DNA from 2 places in the Humidesulfovibrio mexicanus genome. Region 2 is predicted to be linked to the other one. Evidence: riboswitches for the same ligand, from Rfam matches in the RefSeq annotation. Region 2 holds a riboswitch; the other holds the start of a gene.
The links. Region 2 has a riboswitch for fluoride ahead of CHB73_RS14325 (ATP-dependent DNA helicase). Riboswitches for the same ligand answer to the same signal wherever they lie in the genome.

Region 1 (9,075 bases), on a different contig from region 2:
CTGCGTTCAGGCCTGCCCCACGGGAACTATGAACTTCGGCGACCGCGACGACATGCTGAAGCTGGCCGAAAAGCGTCTTGCCGAGGCCAAGAAGAAGCATCCCAAGGCCCAGCTGGTGGACGCCGACAGCGTTCGCGTCATCTTCCTCACGGCGGATGAACCGAACCTGTACGCCAAAAACCTGATGGCCGACGCGTCGAATGCACCCGCGCGTGCCCCGCGCGAGTACACCCGGCAGGAGCTCTTCGCCGGACTGATGAAGCCGGTTCGGAACATCCTGGGGTAGACCAGACGTAAATCACAGCATCCACCTCCACAGGCAGCCGCTGGCACGGACGTTCCGTGTCGGCGGCTGCCGCCCAACATGCCGCCCGCGTGCAAAGCAAAGGATTCGCAAATGCCAGCCGACCCCCAGGCCGTACCGCCCATTGACAATGATGCCGTGGCGGCGGCGTTGTCCACTATCCGCGCCCAGCAGATCATTCCGGCCGAACTCATCACCCTGGTCGAAGGTGTGATTCTGCTGTCGGAGAGCGCCCGGAAGCAGGCCAAAGTAACGCTGCCAGCGCGGGAGGCCATGGCTTCCGACGAAGAGCTGTTTGCCGGACGCCCGCTGTTGCCGAGCCGGGACTTTCCCTGCGACATGAATCAGGCGCTGGAGCTGTTCCCCCGCCTGCTCGCCCTTATGGCCGACAGTGGCGGAGAGGCCGCCCTGGCGGCGAGGGCGCTTCAAGATGCCGTGGATGCCGGGGAGATTAGCCCTTCCGTGGCCTTGAACGCACGCCTTCATGAAGCGGTTCCCAGGCCGCCAAGGGCGTTGGACTTCGTCACCACCTCGGCCCTTGCTCCGAGTCTCGCGCTCGCGGCGGAGCAATTGGCCAAGCTGGTCCCGGAGAACATGCCCTACGAGCATGGACACTGCCCGCTTTGCGGCAGCCAGCCCCTCATCTCCTTTCTGCGCGGCGCAGAAGGCCAACGCCACGCGGTATGCTCCTTGTGCGCGCATGAGTACCGCATTCGCCGCATCGCCTGTGCCTATTGCGATGAGGCTGACCAGGATAAGCTCAAGCTGTTCCGCGTGCAGGATTATCCGGGCGTACGGGTCGATGTGTGCGACACCTGCAAGGCGTATATCAAGACGCTTGATTACCGCGAGCAGGACGGGAACCCCATTCCATCTTTGGACGACCTGGCGACGGTCGCGCTGGACATCATGGCCCAGCAGCAGGGGTACAGCCGACCCGTGCTCTACGCCTGGGGTTTTTGATGGCCTGACAGTCGAGAAAGAGAGCACGCATTAGCGCTACCTCCATATCAGACCTGGATCACCTTCCCCGCCAGGCCCAGGCTCGTCACCACGTCGAGCATGTTGGTGGTCTCGCCCACGCGCTTCTCCTTTCTGGTTTAAGGGCCGGTTCTGCCGAAGTGTTCCCTGTTCGGCTTCACCGCCAGCTCAGTGTCCTGCACTGCTCGCCTTTGCAGCCTTGGGGCTTGGAGCCGGGACCTTCGCCGTGGCATCTCATGGCGTTGGTGAACGAGGCCAGCCCGAACCATCGCAAGAACAGGGCGTCCGACCTGTACTCCCTGGCCTGGGGTGCGGCTACTTCGCCGGGCGCTCCTTGAACGCCTTCGTCCTCGTGGCATCGCCACGGTTTTCGGTGAGGCTGCTGTGCTGCCTGGCTGCCTCCAAGCCTGAAGCGCCATGTCAGGCCTCAGGCTGGAGATCAGAGGGCCGTAATCCACGGAGTGCAAGTTTTTCCCTTTTCGGTGTGATCACGCGCAGGATCAGATTCAGCGCATCATATGGCAGGCGACCCGCGAGGCCGTTGTGGGCAGCAGGAGCTTCACGCCCGACCTCGCATGGACCTGTTCCCAAATGTCCAGAACCACGTCCCGCAGCGCAGCGACCTCTTCAAGGCTGCACCGCACCTGGCAGCGGCCTGTATCCAGGGCCTGGACGTCGAATCCCGGCAGGAGCTGAGCGACCCGCAAGGCGCTGGCATCGCGCTCCGGGTCAACGGACAGAGCGAATTCTAGGACAAGGGCATGCGTCGGTTCCGGCATGGTCATCCCTCCCTGCCCGCCTTCCCGGCCTTGGCGATGCGCGGGGCCAGGATCAGGCCTGCCACCACGGCGGCCAGGGCCACAGTTCCGCCCAAACGGAACGGCGCGGACGGGCTGACATGGTCCCACAAGAGGCCAGCCACCACGCTGCTTGCCAGGGCGGTGAAGCCCAGGCTCATGTGGAACATGCCCAGCGCAGTTCCCTTGCGCAGCACCGGCACATGGCCGCTGATGAGCGCCTTGCCCACGCCTTCCGTCAGACCCATGGACAGCCCGTACAGCGGGAACAGCCACCAGATGCTGCCCCCATCCGAGACGGAAAAGCCGAAGTACACGGCGGCGTACAGCACCCACCCGCTGATGAGCATGCGCCAACGTCCCATGCGGTCGCTCAAGATGCCCAGCGGATAGGCGGACAGGGCGTAGGTGAGGTTGAAGAGCAGGTAGCCCACTATGACCTGCGTGTCGTCCCAGCCGAGGTTCCTGGCCCGCAACAGGAGCAGCGTGTCGCTGGAGTTGGCGAAGGCGAAGAGCATGAGCAGGCCCAGGGTGAGCCAGTAGGCAGACGAGAACCCAAGCGTGCCTACCGATTTGGCCTGGGCCGTAGCCTCCACGCTGGGCTGTGTGGCCTGCTCCGGCCCAGAATCCACTGTGGAGCAGCCATCGCCAGGATCGTCCGCCCAGCGCAGCTCTCGCAGCCGGAATGAGAGCCAGATGGCGGCCAACCCCGGCAAGCCCGCGATGAGGAAGATGAGCCGGTACTCGCCCGGCAGGAGCTTGAGCAGGAGAAGGGCCACCAGGACGCCCACGATGGCCCCGCCGGTGTCCATCATGCGGTGGAAGCCGAAGGCCCGCCCCGCAATCTTGCAGTCCACGGCGTCCGCGATCATGGCGTCGCGGGCCGTTGTGCGCAGGCCCTTGCCCAGTCGGTCCAGGGCGCGGGAGAGGAACACCATGGGCCACGCATAGGCCAGGGCCATGAGGGGCTTGGACAGGGCCGCCAGCCCGTACCCGGCCCGGATGTAGGGGACGCGCTTGCCCGCCTTGTCGCTGTGCCAACCCGAGAGGCCCTTCATGACGCTGACGATGGCCTCGGCCACGCCCTCGATGAGGCCGAGGACGGCCACAGGCGCGCCCAGGGCCGACACCAGGAACAGCGGGACCACAGGGTAGACCATCTCGGAGGCGAAGTCGGTGAAGAAGCTGATCCAGCCCAGGTTGCGGACCGGCTTGGGAAGCTGTTGTGGCATGGCGTGCCTCCTGCTGTTGCGCGTGGTTCTCCCACGTGGTTCGTACAGCAGGAGTCATCAGCGGCATTCGCGGTTCAAGGGGGACTCCATCCCCTGCGCCCTGTGGGCAAGATCACACTGGCTAAAAACAGGGTGGCTGTCCACAGAAGGACAGCACGAAGCTGGCATTGACCCTCTGCTCGGTTTCAGTCAAAAGACATACGAGGAATCGAACCGTGGTCCATAGAGGGGAACCGCATCCAGGCCTTCCGCTGAAGGCTTTGAGACTGCGGACAGGCCAGCCAACCTGCCCCACAGGGCTGCTACACACGGAGCCTGCTGGAGGCCATTGCGAGCAAGTAATTCCAAGCGCTTAGACAGTCAGCGGGCGTTTCCCTCCGCCTCCACCAAGTCCCTCATTCCGACATGCTGCACAGCCCCCTTCCCGGCGAGGGGGCTTTTGCTTTCTTGGCCCGTCACGTCTGGGAGGCTCCTGGTCGGTCTCTACTCCGCCACGACCAGGCTCATATGCCGCCCAGGGATGATTTCAACAGAATATTCTAACGCACTCCGGCGACCCGCACCATGCGGCCGGGAATGCGTCGCCCAGGCTCACGCGCGCCTTTCTCCGCACATTCGCAAAACAACGGAATCCCATCTTTTCCTGCCACACGCAGGTAACCGACGCACTCCACCACGCGCTCTGCCGGAACGCCGCCAAACCGCTTGCCGATAAAACGCAAGACATCCTCAGCCCGCTGGACCCGGACTTCCTCGCTCAGGCGCACATGCAGATTGCCGTCCTGCATGGCCAGACCCGTCAACCGCATGTCCGAGGCGGGAGATGCGCCTCCGGCCTTCACATCGCCATAGAGGGTATCACCTCCGGGACGAAGCACCAGCAATGGCAAGGAAAGGCCGTCCTCGGTCTCCAGCCGCCACGTCCCGGCCAGCCGGGCAAGTATGGCGGCGCGGTCCTCCACCACAGGCCGTGAATCCGATACGGCGGACGGCGAAACAGCAATTCCGGATTTCCCAGGCCGGGAGGCTACCGCCGCAAGAGGCGGGCTATCCGGAACAGCGCCATGCGCCGTGCTTGCGGAAAGCGCGCCCTTCTCCACCTTGGCCCGCGCCTCGGTCAACGCTTGGCGTTCCTGCTCCAACTTGCGGCGTTCGGCTTCCAGAATGGCGAGTTGCTCACGCAGACGCGCCTCCTGCGGGGCCTGAGCCTGCTTGAGCCGCTGTGCGGCCTCCGCGTCCAGTTGCTGCCTGCGGCGCAAAAGCTCCGCCTTCTCCTGCTCAACCTTGCGCTTTTCGGCCTCAAGCCCGGCGATGTACTCCTTGAGCCTGGCGTCCTGCGCCTGGCGTTGCCGCTCCGCCTGGGCCGCGGCAAGCTGACTTGCCGCCACGGCCGCCTGTCCCTGGGGCTGCCCACCTGCAAGGTAAAAGTACCCCGCCAATGACGAGGACTCCCAGGGCACCTGCTTCTTCCCCGTTTCCCCCATGACGCCGATGCGCACGCGCTTGAACACTTCCTCGATCGGCACTCCGGGCGTGTTGAGATTCTTGAGCAGGTGCTTGGTGTACAGGCCGTTTCTGCCGCCCCCGTCCGAGGCCACCGAGTTCGGAGCCGTGGCGTAGGCCACAAGCGACCCCGTGGGCGCGTCCATGCGGGCCAAGCCCTGGTCCGCCGACCGGAAGCTGCTGGCGAAGGGATTGTTGCGGCAGGCGTCCAGGATGACGATGTTCAGTTCGTTGCCCGCGTCCTCCATCTTGCCCAGCACGCGTCCCGCGTCCACGCACTCGTAACGCGCATCGGATTCGCTGGCCAGGCGCGCCCCGATGGGCACGAGATAGTTGGCGCCATTCACCTGGATGCCGTGGCCGGCATAATAGAATATGCCGACCCCGCCCCCTTTGAGCTTGACGCCGAAGTCTCGGATGGCCTCCTCCATGTTCCGTTGGCCAACGTCCGTTCTGAGCAACACGTCAAAGCCCAGGCGTTCCAACGCGGCGGCCATGTCGCGGGCATCGTTGACGGGATTTTTGAGGGGCTTGCGGTCATAGGCGGAGTTGCCGATGACCAGGGCATGGCGGCCCTCGGCCGCATGTGCGGGCGCACTGAGCAAAAACATGGCGCAAAGCGCAAAAATAAGTCGCATCACTGGACGCATCCGGTCCCCCTTGTCACGATTCGCATCGGCAAAGCCCATGCATCCAGCTATAAATCAGCGCAACGGGCATGGCAATGGCGCGCATTTCCGGCGTGTTGCAGCTGGCAGTTCCACCGGCGAGGCGTCCCGCCGCCCTCACCTGCGAAGCAATGATCGGACCACTCACATGCCTGCAAAAAAAGAATGTGCGCAGCAGCCGCCCCCCCTGGCGCGGCTGTCCGTTTGCATGTACCAATCTGCATGGCCCACCAGGCTGAAACGCCCCCACTTTCCTCAGGCAGGACCGACCATGACCGACGGACTCATGTACGAAATTACGGAATGCAGGGCCAGCGGAGACAGGCGCATGACCATTGAGGCCATCCGCGAGGTGCCCCTCACCATCTATCTGAACGACCGCGAAGTCGTGACGCTTTTGTGTACAGGGAAATACCCGCGACATCTGGCGGTGGGGTTCCTCAAAAGCGATGCGCTCATTTCCGATCCCTCTCAATTGCTTGCTGTGGACGTTCAGGACGAGGGAGCGCGCATCACGGCCAGGGTGTCCGTACGCCACGACCCGTGGGCAGACGGCCGCACCATCCAGCGCTCCATCACCAGCGGCTGCGGCAAGGGAACCAACTTCGACCGCAACGTGGCCACCATCTCCAGGCGAAGGGTCACCTCGGACCTCAAGGTGACTCCGGCGCAGATCCTGGCCCTTGCAACGGAGCTCAAGCGGCGCAGCACCCTGTACGCCCGCACGCGCGGCTGCCACAATTCGTCGTTGTGCATGGCCGAACGCATGTTGCTCTTCCGCGAGGACATCGGGCGGCACAACGCCATCGACATGATCGTTGGCGAATGCTTTTTGGAGGGGATTCCCACGGCGGACAAGATGATCGTCTCCACAGGACGGGTGGCTTCGGAAATTCTGCTCAAGACCGTGCGCATTGGGACGCCGCTCCTGGCGTCCACCGCCGTGGCCACCAGTTTTTCGGTGGAGTTGGCGCGCTCCATCGGCATAACGCTCATCGGCAACATCAAGGAAGACAGCTTCTGGATCTACAGCGACCCCGCCCATATCATCCAGTCGTGACAGCCACGGATTGCGGCTAGGGACACGCCGGAGCGCAAACCATGTCGCGCAGCCACTCGGCGGTCAGGCGCGAGGCTTTTTTCGGCACACCGGCATGGTCGGCCTCCACCTCCTCATACCGGCTCATGCGGTGCGCAGGAGCCTTGGAGAAAGCATAGGCACGGCCCAGGTGGCGCAGGGGATCCCCCAATCCCACCACCCACAACAACGGCAGCGGACTTTTCAAGGCGGCGCAGGAACGCGGCATCACCGCCGCGCCATCGGGGTCGTTGAAGCTTAGATACACTTCCGCGGTAGTGGAAAGGTCGTAGTCCTTGTCCTGGGCGATGTCCGTAAAGAGCGAACGGGCCGTGCGGCCGTTGGTGCTCAACAAATTCCGTGCCTTGCGCACATCGGGCAAGAACACTTCGCGGTGTCGCTCCGGATCGTGCGACGGAGCCAGGGCCACGAGGCCGCACACCCCGCCGCGGCTGGCCGCATAGCCCAGGGCGGCGTTGGCTCCCAGGCCATGGCCGACCAGGGCCACTTGGGTGGCCCCGCCAAGGCGCAGTTCCTCCACCGCCAAGCCGATCTCCAGCAGCGCCTGCTGATAGGTGGCGTCAAAGCCACGACGTCTGGACCAGGGCATCTCCGGAACCAGCACGCTGAACCCGGTGTTGCGCAACTGCCGTTCCAGCTCATCCAGCTGCTTTTCCGGGTGTTCGTTCTTGTCGTGCAGGAGCACCACCCCCAGGCGCTCCTGACAAAACGCCCCATGCGGCGCGGCCGCCACGGCCAGGCCGACAAAAACGAGACAGGCGAAGAAGCGTGCGAGAGGTCGCAGCATGGGGGCTCCGGTGCGTTCCACGTGCCGGAAGAATTCCGACAACATGATAACACCATAGCCACAGCCAATATTTTTGGCAACCAAAAGCAAGGGATGTGAGCAGGTTCAGCCGCCGCAGCGCTCCATGAACTGGCGCAGCCGCCGGTCGTAGGGCGGGTGCCCGAAGAAGGCCGAACCGGACACCAGCACATCGGCTCCGGCGGCGACAAGCTCCGCGCAGTTGTCCAGGGTCACGCCGCCATCCACCTGGATGAGCGTGGAGGCTCCGGCCTGGATGATCATATTCTTGAGTTCGCGCACCTTGTCCAGGCAAAAGGGAATGAACGCCTGTCCGCCGAAGCCCGGGTTCACGCTCATGACAAGGACCATGTGCAGCTGCGGCAACAGGTAGCGCACGGCCTCAAGGGGCGTGGCCGGGTTGAGGGCCACGGCGGGCTTGCACCCGGCCTGCGCGATGGCCGCGCAGGTGCGCTCAAGGTGGTTGGTGGCCTCGACATGCACGCAGATGAGGTCCGCACCGGCCTTGGCGAAGTCATCGACATAGCGGCCGGGCTCGTCGATCATGAGGTGGCAGTCGAAGAACAGGTCGCTGGTCTTGCGCATGGCGGCGATGACCGGCGGACCATAGGTGATGTTGGGCACGAACGAGCCATCCATGACATCCAGGTGCGCCCACTGGACCCCGGCGGCCTTGAGCGCGGCCAGTTCGTCGGCCAGGCGGGCGAAGTCTGCGGAAAGCAGCGAGGGCGAAAGAATCATGGCGTCTCCTTGGCGTCTATTCGGCGGCCTCGCCCATGGCGAAGTCCACCTTGATCTTGAAAAGCTTGCTGGCGGGCAGGTTCATGATCGCCACCCCGGTCTTGTCCGTTATATCGGCCAGGGTATCCTCCACGGCCTCGCTGGAAGGGGCGATGAGGGCGAACCAGACGTTGAACCGGTGATCGCGCAAATAATTGTGCGTCACGCCGGGGTGGCGGTTCACTTCGGCCACGAAGGCGTCAAGCTTGTCCTGGGGCACCTCGGCCCCGCAGAGGGTGCTTTTCCAGCCCAGCTGGCGCGAGCCGAAATTGGCCCCCATGCGGCGGATCACCCCCTCCCCTTTCAGCCTGCGCACCCGGGCGAGAACCTCGGCCTCGGTGAGGCCGACGGCTTCGCCCACCACGGCGTAGGGCCTTGGGTCCAGGGGGAAGTTCGACTGGATGATGTCCAGGATCTCCTTGTCGTAGGCGTCCATCAGCCCTCCTGGCCCTTCTTGGCCAGCCTCGCAGGGGTGTAGGAACACAGCGGTTCCTCGCGCAGATAGCCGCCGCGCATGGTGGCCGCGCGCGCGCGGCAGCCGCCGCAGACCTTCTCGTACTCGCACACGCCGCACTTGCCCTCATACATCTTGGGGTTGCGCAGGTTCAGGAATTCCGGGCTGGAGCGCCATATCTCCGGAAAGGGCGTCTTGCGCACGTCGCCGCAGGGCAGATCCAGATAGCCGCAGGGCTGCACGATGCCCGAGTGCGAGATGAAGCAGAACCCCACCCCGCCCAGGCACCCGCGCGAAACCGCGTCCAGCCCGAAGGTCTCGAAATTGACCGGAACGCCCTCCGCCTTGGCCCGCTGCCGCAAAATGCGGTGGTAATGCGGCGCGCAGGTAGCCTTGAGCTGCATGTTCGTGGTCTTGCGGAAGTCGTAGAACCAGTTGAGCACTTCCTCGTA
Region 2 (5,990 bases):
TTATGCCTCCAACCGCGCTGAAAGTCCACCCTTGGCCGCCATGTTCCGCGCGATTCCTCCGCCGCTTCGGCAAAGCCCGGCGAGCAGCAACGGCTACACTTGCGCCCCCTCGCCATACACGGATCGGATGAAACGCTCCACATTGGTTCGCAGGCGGGCGACGCGCTCGCCCACAGTGATGGTTTCGCGCATCTGCCCGACGCCCGTGCGCAACAGCCCGCGCACGTATGCGCTGCACCTCAAGTCGTTGCACACATAGTCGCCATGAACCCTTGCCGCGTTGTCCCCTATCTGCGCGGTGAACAGGTTGACCCCGCAGCCCTGGTGCGTTGTCAGGCACCAGGAGCACAGCTTGGGGCGCTGCGCCCCGGTCAGCTTCGTCCGGCGCAGCACCAGTCCCACGGCGGGTCGCTCGTGGTTGTACACGACGTAGGCCATGTGCCCGGAGGCGTGCGCCCAGCCGAGGTAGTCGAGCCTCTCCCAATCCACGCCGCCAAGGTCCGGCAGGACCACATATCGGCGCTGCCGCCTGGTGAAGGCTGCGAGGATCGTTGCTGCGGTCATTGATTCCATTGTGTCCTTTCATGGTGCTGCGGTTCTGCCCGATTTTCCCCCGGCCGTCGGGGCGAAACACGGGCGGGGACGCCGGATGGAGCCTGCGGACGGCGTTCTGGCGTTCCCGCCTTGCGTGCTTCAACGGACCACGAACACGGAACACTGCGCATGGGCGATGACCTTGGCCGTCACGCTGCCCAGCAGGAACCGGTCGAGCCCTTTCTTCTCGCGGTGCCCCATGACGATGAGGTCCGCGTCCTCCTCCTCGGCCCAGTCCAGGATGTTCTGCGCCGGGGAGGGGCCCGCCTCCACGATGACGGTCGGGGGCACGCCATGTTTGATGGCTTCGAGCTTCACCGCGTCGGCCTTTCGTCTGACCTGCGTGAACAGCGCCTCGTTCGCCCCGCTCAGGCCGGCGTAGTCGTGTTCGGTGTCCCGGAACGTCTCCGCCACCGCCAGGATGGTCAGCATCGCATTCAGGCTTTTGGCCTGCCTCACCGCCTCGTCGAGAACCTTTTTGGAATCGCCGAACGGGTCGAGCGCCATGAGAATCTTCATAACGACCTCCTTGCGTTGTTTCGCTTGGTCAATGGACGTGCAGCAGCATGGACAGCAGATGGTAGAGCAGGAACGAGATGAGCCCGGCCAGGGCCGGCGTGAAGAACCAGGAGAAGACGATCTCCTCCAGCGCCTTGCGGTTGAGCGTCTGCATGCCGCGCGCCGTGCCCGCGCCGAACACCCCGCCGATGAGCGCCTGGTTCATGGACGTGGGGTAGCCCAGCGAGGCAGCCAGGTGCGCGGTGAGGCTCTGGCCCAGTTTGGCCCCCACGCCCATGTTCAGGTCCAACTGCACGATGCCCTTGCCCACCTTCTCCAGGATGGGCTTGCCCCAGGTGAGCGCGCCGATGGCCATGATGATGCCGCCGACGAACCCGGCCTTCATGGGAGTCATGAGCTTGAGGCCGAAGAACACGCCCACCGCGTTGCCAGTGTTGTTGGCGCCCAGGGTGTAGGCCGCGTAGCAGCAGGCGGCCAAGAGGCCCCATTCCAGCGCCTTGACGGCGGCGGCCGAGCGTCCCGCCATCACCGAATCGGTGAGCTTGGTCAGGAGCCAGCCCAGGGCGGCCGCCAGGATGGGCGTGCCGATCCAGGTGGCGAAGAGGAAGACGATGGTCGACTCCCAGAACACCGGCGCACCCATGGCCAGGGCCGCGCCCACCACGGAGAAACAGGCCAGCTGCGAGGTGGACACCGGCCACTTGAACCAAGTGTTCGCGGCCGTGACCAGCGCGGCCGTGAACATCATCACCATGGCCCCCAGCGGGGTCATGTCCTCGCCCCGGATGATGCCAGTGCCCACGGTCGTGACCACGTTGTGGCTTTCGAAGGTCGCCCCCAGGATCACAAAGAACGCGATGAGCAGACAGGCGTGCAGCGGCTTCTTGATTATGCCGGCTCCATACGCCATGCCCATGGTCGCCCCGGTGTAGTGCGACCCGATCGTCCAGCCGAAGAACAGGCCCGAAACGACCATGCCGATTGTGAGAAACTGTTCCATGCTACCTCCCTTTTGCTTTTCGCAAAATGATGTAGCAATTGCTACAATTTTATCTTGAATAATGTCAACACAAATTTGTGACGCATGTGAGCAGCGGGGATTTCTCTCATATTTCGGTGGTCTCGTTGTGGGCAATTTCCCGCGATAGAGGGGCGCGGCTATCCGGCCATGAACCGGAGCACTTCCGGGTCGATGATCAGGTCCTGCGGTCGGATGGGCGCTGTCAGGTAGATGTCGGCAAGGCTCCTGGCGCGGCTCAGGGCCACGTAGAACTGGCCGTGGGCGAAGCAGCGGCCGCCCAGGTTCAGGCAGACGCACGGCAAGGTCATGCCCTGGCTGCGGTGGACGGTGAGCGCCCAGGCGAGCCGGAGCGGGAACTGGACGTAGGTCCCCACGACCTCGGCCACCATGCGCCGCTGCGACGCGTCGTACCTGTACTCCTTCATGGACCAGGCGTGCCGCTTCACCTCCACCGCGCCGCCATCCCTGTCGAGCCGAACGCGGATGCAGCCCGAAGGGCCGTCCGCGTCCTCGATGTCGGTCACGCTGCCCGTGTCGCCGTTCACGAAGACCGATCGTCCGTCGGCGTATTCGTTGACCAAGCAAACGACCCGCGCGCCAGGCTTCAGACGGAGTTCCTCGGGCGCAGGATAGTCGCCCTCCCTGATGCGGCCGGCGATTTCCGCCAGGAACACCCCTTCGTGGGTCGGCAGTTTGGCCAGGTTCATGGCGTTGGTGTCGTCCGCTGCCCTGTTGGTGGCGCAGAGGAAGACCACGTGCTCCGGCGGCCGAAGGCCAAGGCGCGCGTTGACCGGCGCGAGGGCGGCGAGGTCCCCGGCGCGGACGTGGCGCAGGATCTTCTGCAAGGCGCCGTCGCCCGCGTGGCGGTGCGGAGCGGTGAGCTGGTGGTTGTGGAAGCCGCCCGCCCGCCAGGCCTCGGCGTTGAAGACGAACGCGCCGCCGAAGCGGGTTTGCAGGTAGTCCCGCTCCTCGGCGCGGACGACCGGCGGGAGCTGGGCGAAATCGCCCACGAGGATGAGCTGCTTGCCGCCGAAAGGCCTGTCACGGTCCTGCTCCGTGGCGGCGAGGCGCCGGCAGCGGGCGTCCACGCAGGCCAGGAGATCGGAGCGGAGCATCGAGACCTCGTCGATGACCAGGACGTCGGCGTGGCGGACGGCCAGTTCCCGGCGGTTCAGGCCGTCCTCGCCGCGTACGGGGTCGGCCGACCCCGGGTCGTCCGGCTCAAGCAGGCCGACGCCAAACCCGAAGAAACGGTGGATGGTCGAACCGCCCACATTGATGGCCGCCACCCCCGTGGGCGCGAGGACCGCGAGCGCGCCGCCGCCCTTCCTGGCCATGAACTCCCTGACCAGCGTGCTCTTGCCCGTGCCTGGATCACCGGAGAGGTGGACATTGCGGCCAGCGAGCATGTCCCGCAGGGCCGCCTCCTGCCCCGGGTCGAGGCGCACGCCGGGCGTGTCTTGCTGGAATGTTCCGCCCAGGTGGCGTCCCTGACTCGCTGCGCGAAATTGTCCGTCATGATCCCGTTGCATGCTGCCGCCCTCCGCTGCGCAAAGAAAAACCCACGTCCGATCCGGCGTGGGTCATGCATGCCCCCACCGCCGAGGTCGGCGGCAGGAGTCGTCAGCGGTTGTCGCGGTTCACGGGGGACTCCATCCCCTGAGCCATCCAGGCTTGTCCAGTCTTGGCCCAGAATCGGCGAAATGTCCATCAGTCGAGCTCTCGCCAAGGTCGGAGGTATGGCTCGCTTGCCTGAACCGGGCAACATGAGCATCTGGCAGTAGCAAAAGGAGAGGAGGCTTTCGCCTCCTCCTTTTCAGGCCGTGCGGTTTCGCATCCGAAGGTTAGTCGTTGAAGCTGCTGGACGAGAAGGAGTCGCTGAAGCTGCCGCTGGACCAGCTGTCGTCGCAGCTGCTCGACGAGAGCGAGTCGTCGAAACTTGCCGTGCTGCTCGACCAGTCGTCGGAGTTGGACAAGCTGTCGCCGAACGAGCTTGAGCAGCTATCGTCGGAGCTGCTGGTGCTGCTCCAATCCGTGTACGTCGGGTCCATGAATGTGTTGTGGTAGATGTTCCCTGCCATGAAAGCGTAAGCCGGGTTCGTCCACCAGTCGGTGTCGAAGCTTGAACTTTGCATGCTGCTGGCCGGCCACTCGTCGTCGAACAACGAACTGTTGCTGGCGCCGGAAGCCCCATCGGTGTCAGAGACCTTGTGAACCGCCACGCAGGCACTAGGCTCCTCCTGATGCCCATGACGGCGGAGGGAGACGATGGCGATGACGAGGGCGATGCAGACGAGAATTCCGTCCATGGTTTCTCCGTTGGTTTTGTGCGTTTTGGGAATCAATCTATAGCACAAACCGAGAGAAGAGCCCAGGGAAAAGTGATCTACTTCAGCTGGTTAATGAAAATTGTATACGAGATGGTTAGCCGCCCAGAACTGGGCGCAAGCGCCTAGGTACTCCGCTGCCTTTCAGCGCCCACAAGCCTTGTGGAAGATGACCTCACCCTTTCAAAGTGGACTGGTACGCCCCCCCTACAACATCTATGACCCGAGCCCCCCGCCTGCGGCGAGACATCTTCGACCGTCGCCCCATAGCGACGCGTTGCACGAGCAAGCGGCGGGCGGCAAGGCGCGGCGTAGCCGCCCCCGAAAGGGGTTGCCTTGCTGCGCGCCGTGCTCGTGCTAATCTGCCGGTAGCGATGGTCTAGTCGAAGGAAACAAGGAAACAAGGAAACAAGGAAACAAGGAATGGGGAAGCACATGGAGCGGCTCTCTCCGGCTAGGCTGACGGGCAGCGCGGCAGCCTCTGCAAAATTTCTTCATCTCGCCATGGGCCGGTAGGAAAACGGTCAAGGAATTCAACGACTCGAAGATCTCGAATATTGAATGTACTGGGCTGGACTACCAGGATATTTTCTGGGAGATCATGATCCCTTTCAACTCCAACCCGGAGGGATCATGAGCCAGAAACTCACGCTCACCACACTCGCGCAAGCCATCTTGTTGCCTTGCCTGTCTCGGCGGACAGGCAAGCCATGCCGCTCCATCATCACCCGGCAGCTCCTTCTCGGCCAGGCCGAGGACGGCATCCAGTTACTTGGCTGCCTCGATCCAGAAGGCCACGTCCAACGCACGGCCGTCCGCGATGTGCTCTCTGTGCAGCGCCGACTCGTCATCTACGCGGAAGCGCTTGGTGGGGCTGGGCGTATCTGGCGTGAACTCGAAGCCATGCCGCCAGCCTCATTCTCTCTAGACGCCACCGGCTCGCCGTACACCTTCGTCTCGCTCGGCTCCAGGGAGGCGATTGATCTCATCGGCGCATGGCCGTCGTCCTGCGGCGACATCACTGCGATGTTGCGGCCGGTGTGCGGCATGCTCATCTCGGCGGCGGACTCCGTCATGCCGCCGTTTCGGCAGATCGGACATCTTTGGCCGAATGGCGGCTTTGCGAGGCCGGCCGGGTCGCTCGTGCTGTCGTTCGCGCGCCGTCCTGGCGTGCTCTTCGCCGCGAAGTATCCGCTCGAGTTGGCCGCCAAGATCATCGTCCGCAACAGAACGGCATGGGGCGAAGCATGGGAGCCCGAAGCGCCAACAGACACGAACCGCCGCTCGGCGGAACTCATGGCTGCGCAGTTCAAGCCGCGTCCGCAAGTGCCGCTTACTGACGAACTCCTCCGCGAAGCCGCGCTGTCGAAGCCGGTCGAAGACCTTGGTGATTGGTGGCACGAGTGTTCCCTCTGGCACGCCAGTGGCTGGCCTCGCTGGCGCAATGGCCGCAATCGCTCCGGCGTTCTCGTTTCGAACGATGATCCGGGGCTGCGGCATCTGTTCGTGATCAAGGGCGGCGAAGACTC

Region 1: another riboswitch for fluoride. It lies ahead of CHB73_RS05845 (MFS transporter); the one in region 2 lies ahead of CHB73_RS14325 (ATP-dependent DNA helicase).

Annotation. Positions count from the first base shown of each region.
Region 1 covers NZ_FZOC01000002.1:454,089-463,163, reverse strand. The annotation lists gene CHB73_RS05860 (4Fe-4S dicluster domain-containing protein) at 1-286, shown strand, start outside; gene CHB73_RS05855 (formate dehydrogenase accessory protein FdhE) at 398-1,267, shown strand; partial or broken gene CHB73_RS17270 (sulfurtransferase-like selenium metabolism protein YedF) at 1,315-1,395, opposite strand; gene CHB73_RS16735 (hypothetical protein) at 1,792-2,064, opposite strand; gene CHB73_RS05845 (MFS transporter) at 2,067-3,314, opposite strand; fluoride riboswitch at 3,356-3,417, opposite strand; gene CHB73_RS05840 (caspase family protein) at 3,854-5,455, opposite strand; gene fdhD (formate dehydrogenase accessory sulfurtransferase FdhD) at 5,757-6,545, shown strand; gene CHB73_RS05830 (alpha/beta hydrolase) at 6,562-7,416, opposite strand; gene rpe (ribulose-phosphate 3-epimerase) at 7,477-8,130, opposite strand; gene ahbA (siroheme decarboxylase subunit alpha) at 8,147-8,605, opposite strand; gene ahbD (heme b synthase) at 8,605-9,075, opposite strand, start outside.
Region 2 covers NZ_FZOC01000008.1:18,663-24,652, reverse strand. The annotation lists gene CHB73_RS14340 (FBP domain-containing protein) at 94-564, opposite strand; gene CHB73_RS14335 (universal stress protein) at 694-1,113, opposite strand; gene CHB73_RS14330 (inorganic phosphate transporter) at 1,142-2,113, opposite strand; gene CHB73_RS14325 (ATP-dependent DNA helicase) at 2,272-3,666, opposite strand; fluoride riboswitch at 3,742-3,803, opposite strand; gene CHB73_RS16565 (hypothetical protein) at 3,979-4,269, opposite strand; gene CHB73_RS16560 (hypothetical protein) at 4,378-4,590, shown strand; gene CHB73_RS14315 (hypothetical protein) at 5,095-5,990, shown strand, end outside.